Regions from separate parts of the Alicycliphilus soli genome, predicted to be linked through region 4. Evidence: predicted binding sites of a transcription regulator. Region 4 holds the regulator's gene; each other region holds the start of a gene.
What was found. Region 4 encodes sigma-54, which starts transcription at its own class of promoters, with help from an activator protein. Its sites were predicted from a motif close to TGGCANGNAANCTGCTTT; they were not measured.
Positions count from the first base shown of each region.

Region 1: ABUE11_RS07475 (PEP-CTERM sorting domain-containing protein) is a predicted target of sigma-54. The motif match lies at 1,029-1,046, and genes of this name have one in related genera.
Region 2: ABUE11_RS13680 (THxN family PEP-CTERM protein) is a predicted target of sigma-54. The motif match lies at 1,099-1,116, and genes of this name have one in related genera.
Region 3: nirB (nitrite reductase large subunit NirB) is a predicted target of sigma-54. The motif match lies at 2,210-2,227, and genes of this name have one in related genera.

Region 1 is NZ_CP160388.1:1,576,320-1,581,021, reverse strand. Features, by position in the region: gene ABUE11_RS07475 (PEP-CTERM sorting domain-containing protein) at 87-980, opposite strand; gene ABUE11_RS07470 (NADP-dependent isocitrate dehydrogenase) at 1,272-3,509, opposite strand; gene ABUE11_RS07465 (Fe-Mn family superoxide dismutase) at 3,787-4,368, opposite strand; gene xseA (exodeoxyribonuclease VII large subunit) at 4,508-4,702, opposite strand, start outside.
Region 2 is NZ_CP160388.1:2,887,803-2,892,504, reverse strand. Features, by position in the region: gene ABUE11_RS13690 (lipoprotein-releasing ABC transporter permease subunit) at 1-84, shown strand, start outside; gene ABUE11_RS13685 (ATP-binding cassette domain-containing protein) at 92-814, shown strand; gene ABUE11_RS13680 (THxN family PEP-CTERM protein) at 1,207-2,004, shown strand; gene ABUE11_RS13675 (VWA domain-containing protein) at 2,246-3,292, opposite strand; gene ABUE11_RS13670 (DUF58 domain-containing protein) at 3,321-4,295, opposite strand; gene ABUE11_RS13665 (MoxR family ATPase) at 4,288-4,702, opposite strand, start outside.
Region 3 is NZ_CP160388.1:653,550-658,251, reverse strand. Features, by position in the region: gene nirB (nitrite reductase large subunit NirB) at 1-2,127, opposite strand, end outside; gene ABUE11_RS03090 (RcnB family protein) at 2,397-2,891, opposite strand; gene thiC (phosphomethylpyrimidine synthase ThiC) at 3,049-4,702, opposite strand, start outside.
Region 4 is NZ_CP160388.1:3,541,921-3,546,622, reverse strand. Features, by position in the region: gene lptB (LPS export ABC transporter ATP-binding protein) at 1-744, shown strand, start outside; gene ABUE11_RS16745 (RNA polymerase factor sigma-54) at 791-2,323, shown strand; gene ABUE11_RS16740 (thioesterase family protein) at 2,338-2,775, shown strand; gene ABUE11_RS16735 (PEP-CTERM sorting domain-containing protein) at 2,854-3,537, opposite strand; gene ABUE11_RS16730 (THUMP domain-containing protein) at 3,751-4,702, shown strand, end outside.

The sequences.
Region 1 (4,702 bases), 1.9 Mb from region 4:
ACAAAAAGGCCGGCCCCTAACAGGTGGCCGACCTCGCCCGGTGTCCGGGTGGTGGCGCCGGAGACGCCCCACCCAGCACAACACACTCAGGCCTTGCGGCGGCGAGAGGCGAGACCCGCACCCAGCAGGGCCAGGCCGGCCAGGGCCATGGTACCGGGCTCGGGAACCGCATTGCCCTTGATCTGGCCGGCGGAAGTCACCGTCCAACCAATGCTGCTGGCCTTGCCATCGGCGTCGTTGAAGGTGATGTCCATGAACAGGTCGTGCTTGTTGCCGTTCAAGTCGGTCAGGCCATTGGTGTCGAACTGGTTCTTCGCGCTGCCGCCGGTAACATCCAGATAGGCCTGACCACCACCTGCCAGGGTGGCGGTGTTGTAGGTCGACGTGTAGGTCGTGGTGGTGTCGCCAGCAATGGCACCTGTACCAAATACACCCGACAGCCACAGGGTGCCACCGGTGATGCCGGGGTACGTCAGGGCATTCAGATCCTTGCCAGGGCCGACCAGCGGACCCAGCGTGGGATCGTAGTCGACGTTGTTCATGTACAGCGCCCAGGTACCACCAACGGAATTGGCCGAAGTTACGCAGGAGGTACCGATGCAGCCGGCGTTCACCTCATGGTCCATCAAATTGCCAAAAACCCCGGTGAGATATCCGTCTGTGCCCTTCTGCCAGAAGACCGTATTGTCCGAAATACGCGTAATCAGGGCCACGGAGAAGATACCCATGGTGTCGGCACTGGTGTTGACGGAACCCACGGAGCCCGGCGCCTTGTTGATTCCAGCAGCAGTGTCGCAGGACGCAACCGTGTTGCAGACGGGGGCGCCATTGGGGTACCGCGTAGTGCCCGAGTCGTAGTTGTCAATGGTGAACTTGAAGCCACCACTGATGATGGTCAAGGGATCGGCCTGAACGGACCCCATGACGCCGAGCGACAGGACTGCAGCAGCAGCGACCGAAGCAAGTTTGGTTTTCAGCATTTTCCACTCCTCCTGGTGAATTTGAACAATGAACCCTTCACCAAGAGATAAGCAGATATCGTGCCAGCCACGCAATAAGAACCCAAGTTATTGTATTAAAAGAGTTTTTTCGTGATGCAAATCAGGTGGCGGCGGTGCCTGTAAAATTTTCCGACACTTACCCGGCCCATTCGACTACGGAACGGAAGGCGGTCCGGATTGAACGGTGGAGCTTGCTCGCCGTTTCCTTTTACCTCACACAGCCGCCGGAGCCTCCCCACCGCAGACAGTGGGGAGACGTACCTCACCACGTCAGGTCGCCAGCGTCGCGAGCGCAGCGTTGAACGTGGCGCTGGGGCGCATCACGGCATCGAGCTTGGCGAGGTCTGGCTGGTAGTAGCCGCCGATGTCCACTGCCTTGCCCTGGATGACGTTCAGTTCTTCGACGATCTTGGCCTCGTTGTCGGTCAGCTGCTTGGCCAGGGGCGCGAACTTGGCGGCCAACTCTGCGTCCTCGGTCTGGCCGGCCAGTTCCTGCGCCCAGTACATGGCCAGGTAGAACTGGCTGCCGCGGTTGTCGAGCTGGCCGGTCCTGGGGCTGGGGTTCTTGTTGTTGTCCAGCAGCTTGCCGGTGGCGGCGTCCAGTGTCTTGGCCAGCAGCTTGGCGCGGGCATTGTGGTTCTTGATGCCCAGGTCTTCCAGCGACACGGCCAGGGCCAGGAACTCACCCAGGCTGTCCCAGCGCAGGTGGTTTTCCTCCACCAGCTGCTGCACATGCTTGGGCGCGGAGCCGCCCGCGCCCGTCTCGTACATGCCGCCGCCGGCCATCAGCGGCACGATGGACAGCATCTTGGCGCTGGTGCCCAGCTCCATGATGGGGAACAGGTCAGTCAGGTAGTCGCGCAGGATATTGCCCGTGGCGCTGATGGTGTCCAGGCCACGCACGACGCGCTCGAGCGTGTAGCGCATGGCGCGCACCTGACTCATGATCTGGATGTCCAGACCCGTGGTGTCGTGCTCGTGCAGGTACATCTTGACCTTGGTGATCAGCTCGCGCTCGTGCGGGCGGTACGGGTCAAGCCAGAACACGACCGGCATGCCGGAATTGCGCGCGCGCGTGACGGCGAGCTTGACCCAGTCGCGAATCGGAGCGTCCTTGACCTGGCACATGCGCCAGATGTCGCCTGCTTCGACGTTCTGGCTCATCAGCACCTCGCCGGTGTTCAGGTCGGTGATGTTGGCCACGCCGTCCTCGGGGATCTCGAAGGTCTTGTCGTGGCTGCCGTATTCCTCGGCCTGCTGTGCCATCAGGCCCACGTTGGGCACCGTGCCCATGGTCTTGGGGTCGAAGGCACCGTGCCACTTGCAGAAGTTGATCATCTCCTGGTAGATGCGGGCAAAGGTCGACTCGGGCATCACGGCCTTGACGTCCTTGAGGCGCCCGTCGGCGCCCCACATCTTGCCGCCGTTGCGGATCATGGCGGGCATGGAGGCATCGACGATGATGTCGTTGGGCGAATGGAAGTTGGTGATGCCCTTGGCCGAATCGACCATGGCGAGCTCGGGGCGGTGCTCGTGGCAGGCGTGCAGGTCGCGCTTGATCTCATCCTGCAGGCTCTGCGGCAGCGTGGCAATCTTGTTGTACAGGTCGACCATGCCGTTGTTGACGTTCACACCCAGCTCGTCGAACAGCTTCTGGTGCTTGGCAAACGCGTCACGGTAGAAGATCTTCACGCAATGGCCGAAGACGATGGGGTGGGAGACCTTCATCATCGTCGCCTTCACGTGCAGGGAGAACATCACGCCGGTCTTGCGCGCGTCCTCGATCTGCTTTTCATAGAAGTCCACCAGGGCCTTCTTGCTCATGAACATGGAGTCGATGACCTCGCGGTCCTGCAGGCTGACCTTGGGTTTGAGGACGATGGTCTTGCCGGACTTGGTGATCAGCTCCATCTTCACGTCGCGCGCCTTGTCCAGGGTCATGGACTTCTCGCCGTGATAGAAGTCGCCGTGCATCATGTGCGACACATGCGAGCGCGAGGCCGGACTCCACTCGGCCATGCTGTGCGGGTTCTTGCGCGCAAACTCCTTGACGGCGCGCGGTGCGCGGCGGTCGGAGTTGCCCTCGCGCAGCACCGGGTTCACGGCGCTGCCGATGCACTTGTTGTAGCGCGCGCGGATGGCCTTTTCTTCGTCGGTCTTGGGGTCTTCGGGGAAGTCGGGAATGGCGTAGCCCTTGTCCTGCAGCTCCTTGATGGCCGCCTTGAGCTGCGCCACCGAGGCACTGATGTTGGGCAGCTTGATGATGTTGGCGTCGGGCTGCAGCGTCTTCTTGCCCAGCTCGGTCAGCGTGTCGGGCACGCGCTGCGCGTCGCTCAGGCAATCGGGGAACTGGCCCAGCACGCGTGCCGCGACCGAAATGTCACTCTCGGCCACATCGATGCCGGCAGCCGACGCGAAGCCGCGCACGATGGGCAGAAACGACGCCGTCGCCAGGCGAGGAGCTTCGTCGGTCAGGGTGTAGATGATGGTGGGTTGCTGGGTGCTCATTTCGTCTCTCTGGTAACAAAAACAAGGGTCTTGCGTTGCCGACGGGCGGCCGCGCGCCGTCATCCGATGTGACAGCCCCCGATTGTGCGCGAGTCGCCCGAGAAAATTCGTGCAATTTGCAATCGAATATCGCATTGCAAAAATTTGCCGCTCAATTGGACGATTTATTTTCAAGTCTTATAGAAGACTGACAGCCGACCCACAAAAAAGGGCCTGGAGGTAAACCTCCAGGCCCCGGGCCATGGTGCGGACGGCGCCCGTGCGGGCGCCCCTGGCATCAGGCGAAGTTGGCTTCGGCAAACTTCCAGTTCACGAGCTTGTCGAGGAAGGTCTCGACGAACTTCTGACGCAGGTTGCGGTAGTCGATGTAGTAGGCATGCTCCCACACGTCCACCGTGAGCAGGGCCTTGTCGGCCGTGGTCAGGGGCGTGCCGGCGGCGCCGGTGTTGACGATGTCCACGCTACCGTCGGCCTTCTTGACCAGCCAGGTCCAGCCCGAGCCGAAGTTGCCCACGGCGGACTTCACAAAGGCCTCCTTGAAGGCGGCGTAGCTGCCCCACTTGGCGGCAATCGCCGCGGCCAGCGCGCCCGTGGGCTCGCCGCCGCCGTTGGGCGTCATGCAGTTCCAGAAGAAGGTGTGGTTCCAGATCTGCGCGGCGTTGTTGTAGATGCCGCCGCTGGACTTCTTGACGATCTCCTCGAGCGTCATGCTCTCGAACTCGGTGCCCTTCTGCAGGTTGTTCAGGTTCACCACGTAGGCGTTGTGGTGCTTGCCGTGGTGGTACTCCAGCGTTTCCTGGCTGTAGTGCGGGGCCAGGGCGTCGATGGCGTAGGGCAGAGCTGGCAGTTGGTGTTCCATGGTCAAGTCCTTCGTGGGTTGTGTTGAGGGAGGGCCGCCGCTGCGCACAGTGACGGGACAGCTGGCATTGTAGAAAGTAATAGCACAGCGCGCTTCCAGTCCGCCCGACCCCTGCCCTGCCGTGCGGGATTGGGCCGCGCTAGAGCAGCCGGCGCGGCGCTACGGTGAGGTCGAGCTCACCCTCGGCCAGGCGCGCGTGCACGGCCTCGCCCAGGCGCACCTGGTCGGCGCGGCACAGCGGCTGGCCCTGCATGTCGGTCAGCAGCGCATAGCCGCGCTGCAGCACCAGCTGCGGGTTGAGCAGCTCCAGACGCAGCGCGGCACGCTCGAGCCG
Region 2 (4,702 bases), 650 kb from region 4:
CTGATCCTGGCCTTCGTCGCCACCCTGTACCCGAGCTGGCGCGCCAGCCGCGTCAACCCCGCGGAGGCGCTGCGCTATGAATAACGAAGCTATGGACGCTTACCAGACAAGCGCTGGAGGCCAAAATGTCTTCAAGAACCAGGTGGTGCTCCAGGCCCAGGGCCTGGCCAAGCGTTTCACCGAGGGCCGGCTCGATGTGAGCGTGCTCGGCGGCGTGGACCTGGCCGTGCACGCGGGCGAGACCCTGGCCATCGTCGGCGCCTCGGGCTCGGGCAAGAGCACGCTATTGCACCTGCTCGGCGGGCTCGATGCGCCCACGGCGGGCACGGTCACGCTCCGCGACCAGGCGGTGCATGCGCTCTCGCCCGCGCAGCAGGGGCGGCTGCGCAACGCGCAGCTGGGCTTCATCTACCAGTTTCACCACCTGCTGCCCGAGTTTTCCGCCCAGGACAACGTGGCCATGCCGCTGCGCATACGCCGCCTGCCCTACGAGCAATGCATCACCCAGGCGCGGCAGATGCTGGCCGCCGTGGGCCTGGCCGAGCGCGTCCTGCACCGCCCGGCCGAGCTCTCGGGCGGCGAGCGCCAGCGCGTGGCGATTGCCCGCGCCCTGGTCACGCGCCCGGCCTGCGTGCTGGCCGACGAGCCCACGGGCAACCTGGACCGCGCCACGGCCGATGCGGTGTTTGCGCTCATGCTGCGCCTGGCGCGGGAGCAGGGGACGGCGTTTGTCATGGTCACGCATGACGAGTCGCTGGCGGCGCGCTGTGACCGGGTGCTGCGCTTGGTGGCCGGAGTATTGACGGAAAAATAGGCTGTGCCCCTTTGTGGTGGCGCCCATGCAGCTCCTGGTTTGATAGTAGGCATGGGCCTTGGCATGCTGCGCCCGCTCCCCGGCTTCGTGCGCAAGACGGATGAGCCGGCCAGAGCCGGCGAGTGACTGTCGGTTTTCTTGACACCTGTCCACGCCCGAATAGCTATGGCCCGTGTACGAGGCAGCGTTTTGACCGTCGGTTTTCTTTACACGCAACGATGACTGTTGAGTTGGTGTTGAAGAAAATCCCTTTTGTTTCAATGACTTGCGGCGCGTCCGAATTTTGGTACGGGATATGCTTAAACACGAGGGGGCGGTTTGTGTGCGTCACCAGTTGGAATATTCCCGGCGACCAGGCGGCCTCGTGTGCCAAACCATTCACAGGAGCCATCATGAAACACTTTGCCAAACTTCTGCTTGCAGCGGGTGCGGTTGCCTTCAGTGCCCTGAGCCACGCAGGCCCGATAGTGACCGTTTGGAATGCAGCGGTCGACGGGAGCTGGTCGGCATTTGCGCCCAATCCCGGCGTAACCCAGACGGGTGACACGTTGCATTGGGGTACTCCTACTACAGCAGGCGGCGGTGTTCAGAGCAGCCTGGCGATTACCGACCCCGCGCCAACAAATGTGAATACGATAATCGGCGGCGGCATGCCCGTCCCGCCCTATATTGCCCCCAGCGTCACGCTGACGCACAACAACCGCCCCATCACCGGGAGCTCCCTGACGGATGCGACGCTGGACGTTTCGCTGGTACTGACGCCGGTGAGTCCCGCAGGTTCAGCTCTCCCCCCCGACGTGATCAGTTACCAGATCAGGTTCGTCGAAACGCCGAACAGTAACCCCTGCCCCGTGCCTGGTAGCCCGACTCCCTGCAACGACATCTTCGTGCAGCTTTCTGGCTTCCTCAACCAGAGCTTTACCTATGACGGCAACACCTACTTTGTGAATGCCATCCCGACCTCGGGTGGGGTGCTGAGCACGCTGCCGCCATCCGCATGTGCTGCGGCCGGGCTGGGTGCAGGCTGCTTCGGCTTCACGACGCCGGAAAACGCTAGCACGGCCCTTTCGTTCGGCCTCACCATCTCCACCAACCCGCTGCAGGTACCCGAGCCTGGATCACTGGCCCTGGTGGGTCTGGCGCTGGCCGGCCTGGGCTATGTGGCACGTCGCCGCTCTACCAAGGCCTGATGAGGGTGTGAAAGGCGTCACCGCAATGCGGTGACACCAGGCAGAACAAGGGGCTGCGCCAGGGGCGCAGCCCCTTTGCTTTTGCGCTTGGCATGACAAGTGTCATGTGGTTTTGCTGTCGTGGCGTGGTCATGCGGGTTCTCCGGCCTGGCATGGCGTGGGTGCCAACCTCCAGGACATCAAGCCATGGCGGCTGCCATGGGCGCAGCAGTCCCTTGGCGGCTCCTCGGGTGCAGCGGCGTCACAGCACTCTGCCGAACCACCACACCGACAAGCCCCCCGCCAGCAACAGCAGCATGGCCCCGGCCAGGGCCAGCAGTGCCGACACCTCGGTCTCCTTGGTTTCCACCGCGATGCGCGAGCTCAGCGTCTCGTAGACCTTGCGCAGGTCCTGCGCCGTGGCGGCGTGGAAATACTCGGCGTTGGTGCGCAGGGCCACGGCCTTGAGCGTGTCCTCGTCCAGGCGCACGCGCATGGACCAGCCCTCGAAGCCGATGATCTCGCCCTCGACCGTGCCCACGCCCACGGTGTAGACACGCACGCCGCGGTCGGCGGCCCATTGGGCGGCCTCCATCGGGTCCACGCCCGTGGTGCGCTGGCCGTCGGTGAGCATGATGATGGCGGCCGACCGGTAGGAGCCCGGGGCCACGGGCGTGAAGGCGGGCTTGTCGGGCTCGGGGCGGGCGATCTCGTCGATGGGGCGCACGCGCATGGCCTCGCGTCCGCCCAGGGCCGCGATGTCTATGCCCGCATCGGGGAACAGCGCCGCCAGCGCCACCATGAGCCCGTTGCCCGTGGCCGTGCCGCGCTGCAGCTGAAAGCTGTCAATCGCCTTGATCAGGTCCTCGTGGCTTTGCGTGGGCAGTTGCGCAAGCTGGGCCGTGCCGGCGAAGGCGACCACGCCTACGCGGACATGGCGCGGCAAGTCCTTGATGAAGGCCTTGGCGGCGTTCTGCGCGGCCGTCAGGCGGTCGGGCTCCACGTCGGTGGCGCGCATGCTGCCCGACACGTCCATGGCCAGGATGATGGTCTGGTGCTGCGACGGCAGCTGGAGCACCGCCAGAGGCCGCGCCGCCGCGAGCAGCAGCGCGGTGAGGCCGAGCAGGAACAGCAGCGGCGGCAGATGGCGGCGCCAGCCCTGGCCCCGGCCCATGGCCTGGCGCACCAGGGCCAGGCCGGGGTAGGGCAGGGCCTGGGCCTTGCGCCGGTGGAGCAACCACAGGTAGAGCAGCACCAGGAGCGGCACGATGGCCAGCAGCCACAGCAGGTCGGGCCAGAGAAACACCATGGTCGCCTCCTTTGCGGGTCGCTGGCCGTCAGCCGTGGTGGGCCGCGAGCGCGGGCCGGGCGGTGGCGGCGCGCGGGCGGTGTCCGCGCAGCTCCATGAAGCGCAGCAGCGCGGCCAGCAGGTCGTCGTCGGTGGACAGCTCCAGCGTGTCCACGCCGGCGCGGGTGAGGGCCGAGCGCAGCTCGGCCTCGCGCTGCGCGGCCAGGCGCGCGAAGCGGTGGCGAAAGCCGCGCTCGTGGGTGTCGACCTGCAGCTGCTCGCCGGTCTCGGGGTCGCGCAGCAGCAGCAGGCCCATGTCGGGCAGGGTCAGCTCCAATGGGTCGAGCAGGCGCACGGCCACCACGTCGTGGCGCTGCGCCAGGCGCGCCAGCGGCCTGTCCCAGCCCGGGGTGCTCAGAAAGTCCGACAGCACGAACAGCGCAGAGCGCCGGCGCAGCAGGGCCTGGGCGCGGTCGAGCAGGCGCCGCAGGTCGGTGACGCCGGGCGGCGCGGCGAAGCTGGGCAGCGGCGCGTGGCTGGTGATGGCGTGCAGCAGGCGCAGCACCTGGGCGCGCCCGCCGCGCGCGCTCAGCACCGGGCCCAGGGTGGCGCTGCCGTCATGCAGCATGGCGCCCACGCGGTTGCCCTGACGCTGCAGCAGGCGCGCGAGCACGCCGACGAAGCCGGTGGCCAGGTCGCGCTTGGCCTGGCCCGGCGCGCCAAAGTCCACCGAGGGGCTCAGGTCCAGCAGAAACCAGGCCGTCATGTCCCGGTCCTCGGTGTAGACGCGCACATGGGGCGTGGCCAGGCGTGCCGTGACGTTCCAGTCGATATGGCGCACATCGTCGTGCGGCTGGTATTCGCGCAGGTCGGCCAGGTCGATGCCGGCTCCGCGCAGCAGCGTGCGCGCACCGCCCTGCAGCAGGCCATCGAGGCGGCGGATCACCGTCCATTCCAGGCGCTCGAGCAGGCGCTCGGCGGCGCCCGGTGCCGTCCGCGCCGGGAGCGGGGCCGTCTCAGGCACGGCGGGCCTCCGCGGCGGCGGCCTGCTCGGCCCAATGGTGCAGCGGGCGCGCGGGCGGCGGCAGCTCGGCCATGATGCGCTGGATCAGCGTGTCCGCGTCCACACCCTCGGCCAGCGCCTCGTAGCTCAGGGCGATGCGGTGGCGCAGCACGTCGTGCGCGAGCTCCAGCAGGTCCTCGGGCAGCGCGTAGCCGCGCCCGCGCAGCAGGGCCAGGGCCTGGGCGCCCTCGGCCAGGGCGATGGTGGCGCGCGGGCTGGCGCCGCAGGCGATATGGCCGGCCAGCTCGCGCAGGCCATGCTGCGCCGGCGCGCGCGTGGCCGCCACGAGGCGCACGCCGTACTGGATGAGCGAGGGATCCACATAGACCTTGCGGCAGTCCCGCTGCAGCTGCGCGAGCTGCTCCGTC
Region 3 (4,702 bases), 950 kb from region 4:
TTCCCAGCCGGAGTCGACGCCGATGATGCCCACGTCCTTGATGCCGCTCTCGGCGCAGTTGCGCGGGCAGCCGGACACCGCCAGCTTGACCTTGTGCGGCGCGTACATGCGCCACAGCGCGCGCTCCAGATCGCGCCCCAGGCCGCTGCTGTCCTGCGTGCCGAAGCGGCACCATTCGCTGCCCACGCAGGTCTTCACCGTGCGCAGGCTCTTGCCGTAGGCATGGCCGCAGGGCATGCCGATGTCGTGCCACACGGCCTGCAGGTCTTCCTTCTTCACGCCGAGCAGGTCGATGCGCTGGCCGCCCGTGACCTTGACGGTGGGGATCTGGTACTTGTCCACCACGTCGGCAATGCGGCGCAGCTCGGCGGCGCTGGTCTCGCCGCCCCACATGCGCGGCACCACGCTGTAGGTGCCGTCCTTCTGGATGTTGGCGTGGCTGCGCTCGTTGATGGCGCGGCTTTGCGGGTCGTCCAGCGCCTCCTTGGGCCAGGTGCTGATGAGGTAGTAGTTGATGGCCGGGCGGCACTTGGGGCAGCCGTCGGGCGTCTTCCACTCCATGAAGGCAAAGACCTCTTCCTTGCTGATCAGGTGGTGGGTGCGGATGGCGTCGCGCACGGCCTGATGGCCATGCTCGGTGCAGGCGCACACGGGCTGGGCCGCGCTGGCCGCCTCGTAGGCGCCCCCCACGGTGGCCATGAGGATTTGCTCCACGAGGCCCGTGCACGATCCGCAGCTGGCGCTGGCCTTGGTGTGCTTGCGCACCTCGTCGATGGTGAACAGGCCCTTTTCCTTGATGGCCTTGCAGATCGTGCCCTTGGTCACGCCGTTGCAGCCGCAGACCTCGGCATCGTCGGGCATGCTGGCCGCCTGGTTCTGGCCGGCATGGCCGGCGTCGCCGATGTTGCTCTCGCCAAACATCAGCTTGTCGCGCAGCTCGGCCACGCTGCGGCCCTCGCGCAGCAGCTTGAAGTACCAGCTGCCGTCCACGGTGTTGCCGTACAGGCAGGCGCCAACGAGCTTGTCGTCCTTGAGCACGAGCTTCTTGTACTGGCCGGCGCCGGGGTCGCTGAGCAGGATCTCCTCCGTGCCCTCGCCGCCCATGAAGTCACCGGCGGAGAACAGGTCTATGCCCGTGACTTTCAGCTTGGTCGAGGTCTGCGAACCCTGATAGCGGCCGATGCCGAATTCCGCCAGATGGTTGGCCAGGACCTTGCCCTGCTCGAACAGCGGCGCCACCAGTCCATAGGCCGTGCCCCGATGCGCGGCGCATTCGCCCACGGCGTAGATGCGCGCGTCGGTGGTAGTCTGCATGGTGTCGTTCACCACGATGCCGCGGTTCACATGCAGGCGCATGAATTCGGCCAAGGCGGTGTTGGGGCGTATGCCCACGGCCATGACGACCAGGTCGGCCGGCACCTCACTGCCGTCCTTGAAACGCACTGCCTTGACGCGGCCGTCGTCGCCGCCGAGCAGCTCCTGGGTCTGCGCAGACATCAGAAACTGCATGCCGCGCTCGACCAGCGCCTTTTGCAGCATCTGCCCGGCCACGGCGTCGAGCTGGCGCTCCATCAGCCATTCACCGGCATGCACCACGGTGACCTGCATGCCGCGCTTCATCAGGCCGTTGGCGGCCTCCAGGCCCAGCAGGCCCCCGCCGATGACCACCGCGTGCTGGTATTTGGCGGCCGCATCAATCATGGCCTGGGTGTCGGCAATGTCGCGGTAGGCGAGCACGCCGTCCAGATCCTTGCCGGGAATCGGCAGCATGAAGGGGTTGGAGCCCGTCGCCAGGATCAGCCGGTCGTAGGGCACGCTGATGGTCTCGCCATCGGCCCTCGTCGCATGCACCATGCGCCGGGCTCGGTTGACTTCCGTCACCGTGCAACCGGTGTGCAGGGTGATGCCGTTCTCCTCATACCAGGACCAGTCGTTGAGCACGATCTGCTCAAGGGTTTGCTCGCCGGCCAGCACGGGCGAGAGCAGGATGCGGTTGTAGTTGGGGTGTGGCTCGGCGCCGAACACCGTGATGTCATAGAGATCGGGCGCGAGCTTGAGCAGCTCCTCCAGCGTGCGCACCCCCGCCATGCCATTGCCCACCAACACCAGATTCAATCGCTTCACCATCGTCTCCCAGGGGTCTTGCCCCCAGATGTCATTCAGGACAGGCGTCTGAACGCCACGGCACCCAAGGCGCCGCAAGAAGACGAGAGCAATGACCATGCCAGTTTTCACCGGCCCGGCCGCAAGGGGAAAGCACCCCATGGGCGCACCACAGCGCGGCGCGGGATGCCCTCATTGGGTGCGTAAAGCGCTGTGCAGCCCCCGGTGTCCTGCACCGTTGTGGCGCGCACGCCCGTGGCAATGGTTGCGGGCGTGCGCCGACCGCGCCGGTGTCAGCGGCTCAGGATGAGCTGCGCGATGACCCCGGTGGCGATGGCCACGAGCAGGTAGTCGCCACCATGCTGAACCCAGTGGTAGCCGCGCGGGGGCGCGCTCAGACGATGGGCACGCCAGTTGCTGACCACGTAGTGGTGACTGCGGTATCGGGAAGGCAGGCGGTCGCCGCGGTGCCAGCGGTGATCGGGCCCCGCGCCGCGCCAGGGACGCGGGCCATGGGCGTGGTGGGACGGGCCGGAATGCGAGTGCATGTGCGGGCCGCCAGGCCGCACATGCTTATGGCGGTGATGCGATTCATGGCGATGTTTCTGGCGCTGGTCGTGACGCCCATCGTGGCGCCGCTCGTCGCGGTGGTCATGGCGCGGGTCATGGCGTGGCTGGGCCTGCGCGCCCACCGTGGTCAGCCCCATCGCCAGGGCCGTGCAGGCGGCCGCCCAGGCCATGAGACGACGGCGGGGAGCCAGGGTTGCCGCGGTGGAGACAGAGGACATGTGGCGTGCTTTCATGACGGTGAACATGTGCCTATGGTCGCCCATCCCATGCCTCTCCGGCGGCTTCGCGCCCGGCCTTTACCCAAGTTTGCACGGGCTTCACCGCGCCTTGCCGATGTTTCCTGGTGGCCCGGCGCAGCGCCTGAACGGTGCGAGGTCAGCCGCGCACTGGGTGGATGGGCACGTAGAGCTCGCCGCCCGCGCGGTTGAACTCCGCCGCCTTGTCCTGCAGGCCCTGCTGGGCAAACTCGCGCACCTCCTGCGTGATCTTCATGGAGCAGAACTTCGGCCCGCACATGGAGCAGAAATGCGCCACCTTGGCGCTGTCCTTGGGCAGCGTCTCGTCGTGGTATTCCTGCGCCGTCTCGGGGTCCAGGCCCAGGTTGAACTGGTCCTGCCAGCGGAAGTCGAAACGCGCCTGGGAAAGCGCATCATCGCGCGCACGTGCGCCCGGGTGGCCCTTGGCCACGTCGGCCGCGTGCGCGGCGATCTTGTAGGCGATGATGCCTTGCTTGACGTCGTCGCGGTCGGGCAGGCCCAGGTGCTCCTTGGGCGTGACATAACAAAGCATGGCCGTGCCGAACCAGCCGATCATGGCCGCGCCGATGGCGGATGCGATATGGTCGTAGCCGGGCGCGATGTCTATGGTCAGCGGGCCGAGGGTGTAGAACGGCGCCTCGTGGCAGTGCTTGAGCTGCTCGGTCATGTTGGCCTGGATCATGTGCATGGGCACATGGCCGGGGCCTTCGATCATGGTCTGCACGTCGTGCTTCCAGGCGATCTGCGTGAGTTCGCCCAGGGTGTGCAGCTCGGCAAACTGCGCCTCGTCGTTGGCGTCCGACGCGCAGCCCGGGCGCAGGCCGTCGCCCAGGCTGAAGGCCACGTCGTAGCTCTTCATGATGTCGCAGATGTCCTCGAAATGCGTGTAGAGGAAGCTCTCCTTGTGGTGCGCCATGCACCACTTGGCCATGATGGAGCCGCCGCGCGAGACGATGCCGGTGCGCCGCTGGGCCGTCAGGTGGATGTAGGCCAGGCGCACGCCGGCGTGGATGGTGAAGTAGTCCACGCCCTGCTCTGCCTGCTCGATCAGCGTGTCGCGGAAGATCTCCCAGGTCAGGTCCTCGGCGATGCCGCCCACCTTCTCCAGCGCCTGGTAGATGGGCACGGTGCCAATCGGCACGGGGCTGTTGCGCACGATCCAGTCGCGCGTGGTGTGAATGTTCTTGCCGGTCGAGAGATCCATCACGTTGTCCGCACCCCAGCGGATGGCCCAGACCAGCTTTTCCACTTCCTCCTCGATGCTGGACGTGACGGCGGAGTTGCCGATGTTGGCGTTGATCTTCACGAGGAAGTTGCGCCCAATCGCCATGGGCTCGACCTCGGGGTGGTTGATGTTGGCCGGGATGATGGCGCGGCCGCGCGCCACCTCGTCACGCACGAACTCGGGGGTGATGATCTTGGGAATCATCGCGCCCAGGGGGTTGCCGGCCAGGCGCTTTTCGCGGGCCTGGTCCTGCATGTACTGCGCCATCCATTCACGCTTGCCGTTCTCGCGCAGCGCCACGTATTCCATCTCGGGGGTGATGATGCCGCGCCTGGCGTAGTGCATCTGCGTCACGTTGGCGCCCGCCTTGGCGCGCAGGGGGCGGCGCTGCAGGGCGGCGGCCTCCTGGCGCAGTTGGGCCAGACGCACGGCGTCCTCGCTCTTGCTGCCATCGTCCAGCGCCACGGGCTTGCGGCCCTCGTAGCTCTCGGTGTCGCCGCGCTCGGCAATCCAGGCGCCGCGCACGCTGGCCAGACCCTTCTTCACG
Region 4 (4,702 bases):
GGCGGCAGCCGGCTGGAGGCACTGCACCTGCAGAAGTCCTACGGCAGCCGCAAGGTGGTCAAGGATGTGTCGCTGGTCGTGCAAAAGGGCGAGGTCGTGGGGCTGCTCGGCCCCAATGGCGCGGGCAAGACCACCTCGTTCTACATGATCGTGGGCCTAGTGCGCAGTGACGGCGGCGACATCCGCATCGACGGCCAGTCGGTGGCCAACATGCCCATACACCGGCGCTCGCGCCTGGGTCTGTCCTATCTGCCGCAGGAGGCCTCGATCTTTCGCAAGCTCAACGTCGAGGACAACGTGCGTGCCGTGCTCGAGCTGCAGACCGATGCCTCCGGCAAGCCCCTGGCGCGCGACGAGATCGAGCGCCAGCTCACCGGCCTGCTGCAGGAGCTGCGCGTGGAGCATCTGCGCCAGTCGCCGGCCCTGGCGCTCTCGGGTGGTGAGCGCCGGCGCGTGGAGATCGCGCGCGCCCTGGCCACACAGCCGCGCTTCATCCTGCTCGACGAGCCCTTTGCCGGCATCGACCCCATTGCCGTGATCGAGATCCAGCGCATCATCGGCTTTCTCAAGGAGCGCGGCATCGGCGTCCTGATCACCGACCACAACGTGCGCGAGACCCTGGGCATTTGCGATCACGCCTTCATCATCAGCGAGGGACGGGTGCTCGCGCAGGGCACGCCGTCGGACATCGTGGACAACGCGGAAGTGCGCCGGGTCTACCTCGGCGAGCATTTCCGCATGTGAGCGGGATGCAGGCATGTGACACGGGGCATGGAGTGAAAGAGAGGGCATGAAACCGAATCTGTCGCTGCGTGTCTCGCAGCATCTGGCGCTCACGCCGCAGCTGCAGCAGTCCATTCGCCTGCTGCAGCTGTCCACGCTGGAGCTGGCCCAGGAGGTCGAGCAGATGCTGGACGAGAACCCGTTTCTCGAGCTCTCGTCCGACGACGGGGCGCCCGAGCCCGACCCTCAGGCCCCTGCTGATGCTACATATTCAGAAGCTACCAACGCTGACCAGATAAGCGCTGGAGACGAAAATGACGTGGAAACTCCGGCCGTCGATACGCCCGACGACTGGGAGGGCGACGGCAGCATGGACGCGGCCGTCGAAGACGGCGAATGGGGCGGCGATGGCACGGTGCGCAGCGGCTCCGGCGCCGATGAGGACGAGGCCGACGCCGCCGACCTGGCGCGCAGCCACGAGTCGCTGACCGACTACCTGCACCGCCAGGCCCTGTCGCTGCGCCTGTCCGAGCTCGACCGCGCTGCGCTGCGCTTTCTCATCGAATCGCTGAACGACGACGGCTACCTGGAAGACACGCTGGAGTCGCTGGCCGTGGGCCTGGCCGGAGCCGACGATGCCGAGCAGCTCGACGAGCTGGTGCACCGCTTCACCGTCGCCCTGGGTCTGCTGCAAAGCCTGGAGCCCACCGGCGTGGGCGCGCGCGATCTCGCCGAATGCCTGACGCTGCAGCTGCACGCCATGAACCTCCACGAGGAGGGCGACCCGGCCGTGGTGGAGGCGGCGCTGCGCATCTGCCGCCAGCCGCTGGACCTGCTGGCCAAGCGCGACCTGCGCCGCCTCAGTCAGCTGTGCGCGACCGGCGAGGAGGACACGCGCCAGGCCATGGCGCTGATCGCGCGGCTGGAGCCGCGCCCGGGCCGGCGCTTTGCCGACGTGGAGCGCAATGCCATCGTGCCCGACGTGATCGTCCGAAAGACCGGACGCGGCGCGCAGCAGAGCTTCAGCGTGCAGCTCAATCCCGACGTCATGCCGCGGCTGCGCGTGCACGACATCTATGCCAGTGCCCTGCGCGGTGGTCGGGGCGGTGAGGGCCATCAGGCGCTGCAGGCGCGACTGCAGGAGGCGCGCTGGTTCATCAAGAACATTCAGCAGCGCTTTGACACCATATTGCGCGTCTCGCGCGCCATCGTGGAGCGGCAGAAGAACTTCTTCGTGCATGGCGAGCTGGCCATGCGCCCGATGGTGCTGCGCGAGATCGCAGACGAGCTCGGCCTGCACGAATCGACCATCTCGCGCGTGACCACGGCCAAGTACATGGCCACGCCCCAGGGCACGTTCGAGCTCAAGTATTTCTTCGGCTCGGGTCTGGGAACGGAGACCGGCGGCAACGCATCGAGCACGGCGGTGCGTGCACTCATCAAGCAGTTCGTCGCGGCGGAGGACGCGCGCAAGCCGCTGTCGGACAACCAGATCGCCGAGATGCTCAAGGAGCAGGGCATCGAGTGCGCACGCCGCACCGTGGCCAAGTACCGCGAGGCGCTCAAGATCGCGCCGGCCAATCTGCGCAAGGCGCTCTGACAACGAAAGGCCACATGGCACGCATCATTTTCGAACTTCCGGCTTCGTTCGGCTTCTGCACCGAACTGCAGGTCTACATCAGCCATGTCAACCAGGGCGGACATCTGGACAACGCACAGCTGCTCAGCCTCGTGTCGGAGGCGCGCGTGCGCTTCTTTCGCTCGCTGGGCTACACCGAGGGCAATGTGCAGGGCCTGGCCACCGTCGTCGGCGACATGCTGGCGCAGTACAAGTCCGAGGCCTTCCATGGAGAGACCCTGCGTGTGGAGATGACGCCCCAGGACTTCAACCGCTATGGCTTCGACCTGGTGTTCCGCATGACCGAGGTGTCCGCGGGCCGCGAGGTGGCGCGCGGCAAGACCGGCATCGTCTTCATCGACCGCGTGGGGCGCAAGCCCGCACCGATTCCCGACTCGGTGCGCGAACTGCTCCTGGCCGTGGCGGCCCGCTGACCCAGGGCAGGAGCGCCAGACGCATGGCGAGCTGCGGGGGATGGGCCCCGCTTCTGCATGGTGACGCTGCGGGGGCGCTCAGACTCTCCGCCTCTTGGCCGCACCGCTGCGCTTCGCAAGTACGAGGCCGAAAAGCGCTGTGCCGAGCAACGCCAGTGACGCCGGCTCGGGGACTGGTCGTGCCATGTCGACGACGATGTCATCGATAAGGAATTCAGGGATGTCACCGTCCCCTTGGGCCGTGAAAACCACGGACACGAGATCGGTGAACGACGCGGGAAGAACGAACAGACTCCAGTCGTACGGCGCCTCTGAATCCAGCACAACCGAGGTGAACACCGTCCCGCCACCGACGAGATGGCCGACTATGTCGATGCCGAACGCAACGCTGTAGTCGATCACCGGTAGCGACGGTTCATAGTTTTCCGTTCTGCCGCCGGCATAGAAGGAGGACAGCGAAAAGCTGCTGCCGTCGCTTTTCGTCATGGTCAGGATGGATCGCTCGTCGGTATTGATCAGAGCCGCCGATGTATTGCTCTGCAGTATCCCTGGGTTGCATACATAGAGAAAGGGAGTGGCAACGGGATCGGCCGGATTGCCGGTGAAGGTGAATCCACGGCTGTCTAGCGACAGACCGACATAGTTGCAATCGCCGCCACCCAAGGGCACGTCCTCAAAATCTATGACCGCCGCTTGAGCCATGCCTGCAACACTGAGCAGCAACCAAGTGACGGCGCTTGCAAGGATTGAGCAGCACTTCATGATAGGCCTCCATGTCCAGGTGAATGGATCACAAGCAGTTTGCATGCCGCACATGTAAGTCTTTGATTTGCTTGACTTCTGCTCCGCCCGGGTGTGACGGATGTAAAAAAAACCGACGGATGACGGCCGCGGACGTTCCATGGCAGCGCAAGCCGAGCGAAGAATGGCGCGTGCGCCTGGACGGAAGGCCATCCCTTATGCTTGGCGGGCTCTATGAACACCCTGCAACTATTCCTGCCCTGCGCCGCCGGCGTCGAGGGCTTTCTGGCCGACGAGGTGCATGCGCTCACGGGTCTGACCGGTCAGGATCTGCTCGTCGGCCGTGCCGGTGTGCTGCTGCGCAGCAGCTGGCGTGATGCGCTGCGGCTGAACCTCCACAGCCGCCTGGCCCAGCGCGTGCTGGTGCAACTGGCCGAGAGGCCATACCGCAGCGAGGACGACATCTACGCCCTCGCGGCCAGCGTGGCCTGGGAGATCTGGTTCACCCCGCGCCAGAGCTTCAAGGTGGAGGTCACGGCCCAGCACAGCCCGCTCAAGAGCCTGAACTTCGCCGCGCTGCGCGTGAAGGACGCAGTGGCCGACCGCTTTCGCGCCAAGGCGGGAAGCCGCCCCGACGTCGAGACGCGCTGGCCCGATGTGCGCGTCCATCTGCACCTCACGCGCGAACAGGCCACGGTCTACATCGACACCTCGGGCGAGCCGCTGTTCAAGCGTGGCTGGCGCGAGGACAAGGGCGACGCGCCGCTCAAGGAGACCCTGGCCGCGGCCATGATCGCCGCCACGGGCTGGAACCCGCATGGCGACACGCCCCTGCCGCTGTACGACCCCTGTTGCGGCAGCGGCACCGTGGTCATCGAGGCCGCGCAGATCGCCTGCCGCATGGCGCCGGGCCTGCGGCGCCGCTTTGCGTTCGAGAGGCTGCTGCCCTACCAGTCCCATGTCTGGTCTGCTATCAAAGAAGAAGCTGCCAACGCCGTCGTTGCGCCGCCTGTGCCCATTTTTGGCAGTGACGTATCGCACCGCATGGTGGACTTTGCTCAGCGCAACGCCGAGCGCGCCGGCGTGGCCGCGGCCGTGCAGCTGCGCGGCGGCGACGCGCTGCAGCGCATGCCGCCCTGCGAGCTCCCCGGCGTGATGCTGCTCAACCCGCCCTATGGCGAGCGCA